DNA from 2 places in the Aminobacter sp. Y103A genome. Region 1 is predicted to be linked to the other one. Evidence: riboswitches for the same ligand, from Rfam matches in the RefSeq annotation. Region 1 holds a riboswitch; the other holds the start of a gene.

Region 1 (4,596 bases):
GACACCGACTTCCTGTTTCGCATCTTCGAGCAGAGGGCGCGATTTGTCTTTCCCGACACGATCGCGCTCTACTACCGCCGCCATGAACACAATCTGACCCGGAACGTCGTCGAGTCGCGGCGGGAGTTCCTCAAGGCGATGCAGAAATCGATGCGCCGCCGCAAGGCCGACCCGACGCTCGGCGACCTCAGAGGTTTCATCCAGGTGGCGCATCCGTCGGGCGATGGGGCGCCGCTGCGGTCATGAGCTACAGCGTCGTCATTCCCGCCTGGAACGCGGCCCGCACGATCGCCGAGACGCTGCGCTCGGTTGCCGCGCAGACAGTGCCGCCTGCCGAGATCATCGTCGTCGATGACGGCTCGACCGACGAGACCGAGGCGGTGACGCGGCAATCGGGCGTTCCGGTCCGATATGTCAGGCAGGACAACTCCGGACCGGGCAGTGCCACGACGCGCGGCTTCGCGCTGGCCAGGGCGCCCTTCATTGCAACTGTCGACGCCGACGATCTGTGGCTTGGCGACAAGATCGAGCGTCAGTTTCGCAGGCTGGAAGAGGCGCCGCAGCTGGCTGCCGTGTTCACGCAGTGGCGAACCTTTCGGCATGGCGAACCAGACGATGGCACCGGCAAGGTGACGCCCGGCTGGTCGCGCACGACGATGTTGGTCCGTAGCGAGGTGGCGCTTTCCGTCGGCCCGGTGATCGACCCGCCAGGCAACCGCGGTGAAATGGTCGACTGGCTTGGCCGGGCCCGCGAAGACGGCCACCAGCTCGGCATGATCGATGAGGTCCTGGCCCTGCGCCGGATCCTGCCGGGAAGCATGTCCTACGGCCGCGATCCCGAGCGCGACCGTGGCTATCTCGAGGTCGCAAGAATGGCCATGCTGCGGCGCAAGCTCAAGAACGCCGGACAGGGCTGATGGCATCCACGTCACGCCGCATCGGCCGGCGCTTCCCCGACTATGGCTGGGCATGGCCAACCAACGGTCTCGACCAGTTGCTCAAGGCGGTGCTGTTGCCGGACCATGCGGTCGCGCAGACGCAGGCCTTGCGGTGGCTCGATGCCAACGACATCGATGCCGTCGAGTTCCGCGAGCACAGGCTGCTTGCCGCGATCGCCGACCGGTTCGGCAAGGCGCTGGCGATGCATCCCGCCTATCCGCGTCTCGCTGGCCTGCAGAAGATGCTGTGGACCAAGTCGCGGCTTGCCATGCGCGAGGCCGAGCCCGCACTGAGGGCCATCGTCGCGGCCGGCGTGCCGATCATGCTGCTCAAGGGCGCGAGCCGCATCGCGGTGGAGCCGGCGGCACAGCGCGGCCGGGTGGCGCACGACATCGACATCCTTGTGCACCCCGAGCACATGGTGGCCGCCTTCGACATGCTGCGTCATGGCGACTGGCAGGTGTCGACAGGGGTCAGTCCCCAATATCTCAAGCCGCGGTTAGCTGCGGTGCGGTCGATGAATTTCTTCAAGGGCAGCTATGGCGACATCGATCTGCACCAGGTCGCTTATGACTGGTCGCAGGCAGATGAGGCGGACGACGCTGCGGTTTGGCAGCGCGCCACGCCGGCCTCCTTCACCAGTCTCGACGTGCTGGTCCCTTCGACCGCCGACCGGGTGACGCTGGCGATCGGCCATGGCGGCCTCGACGCTCATACCCACAGCGACTGGCTGGTCGACACAGCCTCGGCGATCCGCGCCGGCGGCGTCGACTGGGCCGTGCTTTGCGACGTCGTCGCCCGCAGGCACCTTGCCGTGCCGACGGCGGTGGCGCTGAGCTATCTGAAAGCAGAGATGTCGGTGCCGGTTCCCGACGATGTGCTGGAGCAGGTGGTCGACATGGCCGATCGCGCCGGCGCCGCCCGTATCGCTGCCTTGCTGCAGGCCAAGCCGCGGACCGACTTCAAGGGTCTGACCTGGCTGTCACGCGGTGTCGCCAAGCAGTTGCGCATGCGCAAGAAACGCGCTGTCCGTGAGCGCGAGCTGCCCGGCGTCGTCTGGCATGGTCGGCGCACACAGGCGGGCGATGGTGCGGGGCAGGTCACCCCGGCACTGGCGCAGCAGGTGCCGTTGCCGCCGGCGGCAGTTGGCGGTGCGCCTGCCGAGATCGACATTGTCGTGCGGCTGGACGTGCCGCCGGTGCGCCGTCGCATCGAGATGGAGCTGAATGGCGGCGAATGCCATTTCGCGCGGCTGCGCTATCGCAAGCTGGGTAAATCAGGCGGCCGGCTGACCTTGCGGTTTCGCGGTACCATCCGGCCAGACCAGGCGGATGGCGCGTTGGTGCTGTCGGCGCGGCCGTCGCGACAGTTCCGCGCGTGGGAGCATGAGCAGACGGTCGCCACCTATGGTGCGGTGCCGTTCCAGATCGTCTCGGTGACCGTTTCGCCGGCTCGCTAAGCCGGAGAACAGTTTGCGCTGCCTGCAGTTCCGCGCAACCTGGTCTCAGCATCGTCGCGGCTCAGGCAAATGCCGCCCTGTATAGTCCCGGATGGCAACTTGACTTTACCTTGGCCGTCGATAGGTTGGCGCCGTCATGGTCTTCCGCCGCGAGGTGGAAGCTAAGAGGGAATCCGGTGCGAAACCGGAGCTGTCCCGCAACTGTAAGCGGTGAGCCTATTGCCCCTGTGTCACTGGCATTCGTGCCGGGAAGACGGGCGACAAGGCTAGGACCCGCGAGCCAGGAGACCTGCCTGACAGAGTGAGATTCCGTGGTCGGGGTGTGCCACAGGAATGCCGGTTCCCGTCCGGAAGCCCGTTTGCGGCTTTCGCCAGGTCTGCATTTCCGCATCCCCGCCAGGGCAGTCAGAGGTTGGCGCGGCGATGTCGGGAAGAACGGTTTCCCCAGAATATCGAAAGTTTGGGCAGACGCATTCGTCGCCTGCTGCCGTGGCATCGCGCCTCTACCTATTGTCCCGGACGCCTTCCGGGCATGGCAACGCCAGGCGTTGCGCACCCCTTTCAAGCAAGGAGAGATCATGAACATCAGACATTGGATCCTTTGGCTCGGGCTCGCCGCGGCATCCGCCATTGGCCTTGCGCCGGCGGCCGCGGATAGCTTCACGGACGATGCCGGCCGAACGGTCGAGCTGGAACTGCCGATCAAGCGGGCGGTGATCTTCAACCGCTACGCGGTCGAGTTCGCCCGCGCCATTGGCGCCATCGACAAGGTCGTTGGCGTCGATGCCAGCACGATGCGGGATCCGACCTACTGGCCGCAGTTCAAGGAAGCCGACATTGTCGGCCAAGGCCAGACGCAGCCCAATTACGAGGCGATCGTTGCGCTCAAGCCGGACTTGGTCATCATCCCTCGCAACGGCGTCTATGAGGAGGCAGCCAAGCAGCTCGAAGCCTTCGACATTCCGGTGCTGGTCGTCACCGCCTGGGACACGCTGCAGCATGTCGAAAACGTCACATTGTTCGGCAAGCTGTTCGACGAGAAGGAAAAGGCCGATGCGCTGAACGCCTACTACACCAAGTACATGGACCTGCTGGCCGAGCGTCTGAAGGGCGTCGAGCGTAAGAAGGTTTATCTTGAAGAGGTCCGTGATCTCGTGACCGTCACGCCCGGCTCAGGCTGGCACGACATGATCGAGGCCGGCGGCGGCACCAATGTCTTCGGCGACATCGACATCAAGAAGGAGCCGTCGTCGCGCGGCAACGAAAACAGCTTCACCGTCGATCCCGAGGAGATCATCGCGCGCAAGCCCGACCTGGTGATCAAGCTGCAGCCCGGCTCCTACCAGACCATCCCGGAGGCAAAATTCGCCGAGAGCTGGAGGGCGATCGTCGCGCGCGAGGAAATATCAGGCACGCCGGCAGGGCAGGCGGGCGATGTCCGCCTGATCAACTACTACCTCGCCGGCGGCTCGTCCAAGGTCACCGGCGCGCTGCAGGTCGCCAAGTGGCTCTATCCCGACCTCTTCACCGACGTCGATCCCGAGGCTGCGATGAAGGAATGGATCGAGATCTACCAGGGGCTGCCGTTCCAGGGCGGCATGACCTACCAGGGCACAGCCTCCAACTGATCGACCAGCACGCCGCCGCCCGTCAGGCGGCGGCGTACCCTCTCAATCCGGAGCCTAGACCATGGACATCGCAAGCAGTGCCGGTTTGGCGCGTGGCCAATCCGACGGCATTTCCAGCCTCTACCACCGAGCCGGCTATCGCAAGGCGGCTGTCATCTTGTGGTCGCTGCTTGTGCTGCTGCTCGTCGCCGGCGGCGTTGCCATCGTCGGCATCGCCGAGACGGGGCTGGTGACGCTGCTCATGGTCATCCTGCAAAAGGTCTCGTTCGGTCATTTCGTCGCCGAGGTCGATCCGCAGCAGGCGCGGGTGCTCGTTCATCTGCGCCTGCCGCGCGTCGTCATGGCCATGGTAGCCGGTGGGTCACTGGCATTCGCCGGTGTTTTGATGCAGGCGATCACCCGCAATCCGCTGGTTAGCCCCTACACGATCGGCGTGTCCTCGGCGGCGGCCTTCGGTGCCTCGATCGCCATCATGTTCGGCATAGGCTTCAGCGCCGCCGGGCTCTATTTCGTGCCGCTGACGGCATTTCTGTTCGCGCTCGGCTGCGCCGTGCTGGTGTTCTCCATGGC
Region 2 (4,596 bases), 2.2 Mb from region 1:
GCGGTGATGGTGATTGCAGCCAGAGGCAGACGGAGCCATCGAGCGGGAATTGGCCCGCTGCAGATGGCAGAGCGTCGATGCCGCTTCAGCAGTCTCCGGAAGTGCCGTTTGAACCTTCCCCCAGCCCTGCATCCGGTCTTCCGGAACGCGCTCCGGGACCGGGGTGCGTGATCGCCGATGTTTCTCCCCATGGTCGGCACCGGGGTTTCGGCGATCAAGGTTGGGAGACGATAGTGATACTGGATTATCCCAATACGGAATAATCCGAAACTGGCTGGCGGTGAGCCGCCTCGTTTCTGGCCGGCTCATTTGAGGCCAAGCCTCCTTCGATCGCCAGCCAACGGCGGCGTCTGGAAAGCTGACTTCGACGCGCCGTAACAAGGGCCGCGGCCAGGCCAAGCTTGCCGAGGCGCTTCGTCACCGGCAGCACGATTTTTTGGGTGCGCCGGATAGACTCCCCTCGGTCGCGCGGGTGTGGCGTTGCCGCTCACCGCCGGCGAGGGGCACCGAGCCCTACGCGGTCTGCGCTTTTTCCCGAATTGCGCGTGCTGCAGCCACCATGTTCATCAGGGCAGGGCGGACCTCCTCCCATCTGCGCGTTTTGAGACCGCAGTCGGGATTCACCCACAGTTGGCCATCCGACAATCGCTCGCGCGCAAGCATGATGAGGTTGGAAATCTCGCCCACTTCCGGGACCCTCGGCGAGTGAATGTCATAGACGCCAGGACCGATCTCGTTCGGATACTTGAAGGTTCGAAGCGTATCGAGCAGTTCCATCTGCGAGCGCGAGGTTTCAATGGAGATCACATCGGCATCCATTGCGGCAATCGCGTCCACGATATCGCCGAACTCGGAGTAGCACATATGGGTGTGGATCTGGGTCGCATCGCCGACGGCCGTTGAAGCCAGCCGGAAGCATTCGACGGCCCAGTCGAGATAGGCCTGCCACTCGGCCTCGCGCAGCGGCAAGCCCTCGCGCAGTGCGGCTTCGTCGATCTGGATCATCCTGGCGCCGGCCTTTTCGAGGTCGCTCACTTCATCGCGAATGGCGAGCGCGACTTGGCGGCAGACGGCTGAGCGCGGAAGGTCGTCTCGGACGAAGGACCAGTTGAGGATCGTCACCGGGCCGGTAAGCATGCCCTTCACCGGCTTTGGCGTCAGCGACTGGGCGTATCGCCACCAGTGTAGTGTCATCGGATTTTGTCGCGACACATCGCCAATGATGATCGGGGGTCGCACAAAGCGCGAGCCATAGCTCTGCACCCACCCATGCTGCGTGAAGGCAAAGCCGCGGAGCTGCTCGGCGAAATACTGCACCATATCGTTGCGCTCGAATTCGCCGTGGACCAGCACGTCGAGTCCGATCTCTTCTTGCCAGCGAACGGCGGCTTCTATCTCTCTTTTCAGGAAGGCCTCATAGTCGACGTAACTCAGCTCGCCCTTGGCATGGGCTGCCCGCGCCTTGCGAACCTCGGCTGTTTGCGGGAAGGAGCCGATCGTCGTGGTGGGGAAGGATGGCAAGCCAAACGTGTCGCCCTGAAGCTTGGAGCGCACGGCGAATGCGCTCTTCCGGCGCGTCATGGCGACCTTGATGCTGGCGACCCGACCTTCGACGAGCGGATCATGCACCTTAGCGGATGTCGCGCGAGCGGCGGCAGCCTCAGCCGACGCCTCTAGTTCGGCGGCGACCGCGTCCCGGCCTTCGGCCAGGGCACGGGCGAGCACGACCAGCTGGTCGGTTTTTTGCGCCGCGAAGGCGAGCCACGATTTCACGTCCGCATCGAGTGCCGTCTCCATGTCCAGGTCGATCGGCACATGCAGCATCGAGCAGGACGGGGCGATCTCCACGCGGTCCAGCGGCCAGCCGGCGACGATCGGCTTGATGCGGTCAAGTATGGCAGGCAGGTTCGCGCGCCAGACGTTGCGGCCGTCGATCAGCCCGAGCGAGAGCACAAGGTCCTTCCGCGCGAGCCGGCCGACGGTCTCCAACTGCTCTGGAGCGCGCACGAGATCGACGTGCAGTCCCGCCACGGGCAGAGAAATCGCGGTCTCGAGATTGTCTCCCAGCGATCCGAAATAGGTAGCGACCATGATCTTCAACTCCGGTGCTGCTTTTGACAGCCGGCAGTAGGCGAATTGGAGCGCATCCCGTTCGTTGGGAACCAGATCGACCACGAGCGCCGGCTCATCGATCTGCACCCAATCGGCTCCCGCGAGCTTCAGCCTCCGCAGGAGCTCCTCGTAGACGGGCAGCAGCCGTGGCAGGAGCGCGATAGGGTTGAAACCTTCCTCAGGTGACTTCGCCAACTTGAGAAAGGTAACCGGTCCAAGCAGGACCGGGCGCGTGTGGATGCCGAGCGCCTTGGCCTCGAGGAAATGATCGACCGGTTTCGCCGACGAGAGGGCAAAGCTCTGATCGTCCGTAAGTTCCGGCACAATGTAGTGATAGTTGGTGTCGAACCATTTGGTCATTTCCATCGCGGCAAGGCCATGCCCGTTGGCCGCATGCTCGTCACCGGCATGTCCACAATCAGCGGCCTGACCTTGGTTGCCGCGCGCCATGGCGAAATAGGTATCGAGTGGGACCTCGCCGTCAGTCCAGGTGTATCGTGCCGGCACGGCGCCGACCATGGCGACGGTGTCGAGCACATGGTCATAAAGCGAGAAATCGTTGGACGGGATTTTCGACACGCCGTGGTCGTGCTGCTCCCTCCAGCTGGCGGCGCGTAGCGCCTTCGCCGTCGTGAGCAGGTCGGCAGCGGGAGATTTTCCGGACCAGTAGCTTTCAAGCGCGAATTTGAGTTCCCGCCGTCGACCGATACGCGGCACGCCGAGCGTTGCCACTGGAATTTGTTGAGAGACAGTCATGCCATACCCCGATGGTTGGGGCGTGGGGACAAGGAACGCGCGAGCAGGCGGCACGAAGCCAGGCTACCGCGGCCACCGAGACACCCCGCCCGTGGACGTTGTTCGTCGTGGCAGGTCTCCTGGCTCGCGGGTCAAAGCCTCTGCCCGTCTTCCCGAGGCCGTTCGCCTCAGTGACACCAATGGGCTTGGCTCGCCGCTAACAGTTGCGGGGGCAGCGCCGGCATCGCACCGGCTTCCCTCTTAGCTCCGCTACAGCAGTGCCGCGCGGAGAACCACGACATGCGCACAATCACAGCAGCTTCGCTCCTTGTCAATACATATAACGAGATGTTTATGTGATGATGCGAATAATGCCCTTGCGCTGATCGGTCTCTTTCGCCCAAAGCCGCTTACGATGCCGCCTCTTATCAGTGCAGGCTCGGAGAGATCCTTGTCCCCATCGGCGACGCCGGATCAGATCGAGGTCGCCGGGCTCAAGGGCGTAAAGTCGGGCCAGGTCGTCACGGTCAGCCGGGAATCCCGGTAGTTGTTCCCCGCTCGGCTTTGCTCAGCGTGCTTGCGCATTCGCCATCAGCGCGCTGATGACCACGCCCGGTAGCGGAAAGGAGAGGTGGCGCTGCAGGTCGGCGGGTTGGGGCTGGGCCGTCAGCGTCTCGAACAACTGCGTGGCGATCGCCTCGACCTGCTGCGCGAGCAGCTTCACCCTGCGATTGCTGAAGGCCGGCGCCACGATCGTGCGTAACCGGGCATGCTCGCCCCCCTCGTGCGAGACCAGCCACCCCGGCGAACCGAGAATCACCGAATCCGGGGTGAATGCCGCACTCTCTAAGCGACGGAAGGGCGGAAGCTGACCGGCAGGCGCTGCGGGCAGCGAATGACGTAAGACGGCATGTAGACGACGTCCTCCGCGGCGATGGCCAGCGCCAGATCCTCCAGCCGCCCGAACAGCGCGGGGAAGGCGCAGCGCAATTCCAGGCGCGCCAGCGCAGCGCCCAGGCAGGAATGCGGCCCCTCGCCGAATGACAAATGCGGGTTGTGCCGCCGGGTGACATCGAACCTGTTGGCGCCGGGACCGAAGGCCTTTTCGTCCCGGTTCGCCGCGTGGAACGCCATCAGGACGGCATCGCCGCGGCGGACCAGGCATCCGTCGATCTCCACGTCCTGGGTGGCATAGCGGAACGGCAGATTGGCCGCTGAGCTGCCCCAGCGCAGGATCTCCTCGATCGCCTGTGACCACGGAACTTGGCCGCTGCGCACCAGGTGCAGTTGCTGCGGATGCGTCAGCAATGCCAGCACGCCATTGCCGATGACGCCGGCGGTGGTCACGAAGCCCGCAGAGAGCACCATGAACAGCATGTCGATGAGCTCGGTGTCGGAAACGAGCTCGCCTTTGTCACGCGCGACGATCAGGGCCGAAGCCAGATCATCGCCGAGCTGGCCCCGCTTGAGCGCGATCAGGCGACGGAAGAACTCCGGGATGCGCTGCCGCGTCTGTCGCACCTCTTCGCCTGTGGCGGAGGTGTTGGCCAGGCTGTAGGTGAGCGCGACGATCTCTTCGCGCTGTTCGTCCGGCAAACCGAACAGTTCGGCGATCACGTTGGTGGGCAGCGGAGCGGCGAACTCGCTCATCAGATCGGCACTGCCGCCGCGCTGCGCCATCTCGGCCAGGAGTCGATCGACGCATTGTTCGACCCGTGGCGCCAGCAAGGCGATACGACTGGGCGCGAA

Evidence for each region. A riboswitch is a leader RNA that binds a small molecule or an ion and turns the genes downstream of it on or off. The one in region 1 is predicted to bind cobalamin.
Region 2: it holds a riboswitch for cobalamin, as region 1 does, so the genes downstream of both, metE (5-methyltetrahydropteroyltriglutamate--homocysteine S-methyltransferase) here and Amn_RS22690 (ABC transporter substrate-binding protein) in region 1, are expected to answer to the same signal.

What each region holds. Positions count from the first base shown of each region.
Region 1 is NZ_AP017986.1:4,638,151-4,642,746, reverse strand. It holds gene Amn_RS22705 (glycosyltransferase family 2 protein) at 1-246, shown strand, start outside; gene Amn_RS22700 (glycosyltransferase family 2 protein) at 243-917, shown strand; gene Amn_RS22695 (nucleotidyltransferase family protein) at 917-2,398, shown strand; cobalamin riboswitch at 2,519-2,708, shown strand; gene Amn_RS22690 (ABC transporter substrate-binding protein) at 2,977-4,026, shown strand; gene Amn_RS22685 (FecCD family ABC transporter permease) at 4,088-4,596, shown strand, end outside.
Region 2 is NZ_AP017986.1:1,223,797-1,228,392, forward strand. It holds gene metE (5-methyltetrahydropteroyltriglutamate--homocysteine S-methyltransferase) at 514-2,844, opposite strand; cobalamin riboswitch at 2,961-3,160, opposite strand; partial or broken gene Amn_RS05995 (cytochrome P450) at 3,437-3,727, opposite strand; gene Amn_RS06000 (cytochrome P450 family protein) at 3,694-4,596, opposite strand, start outside.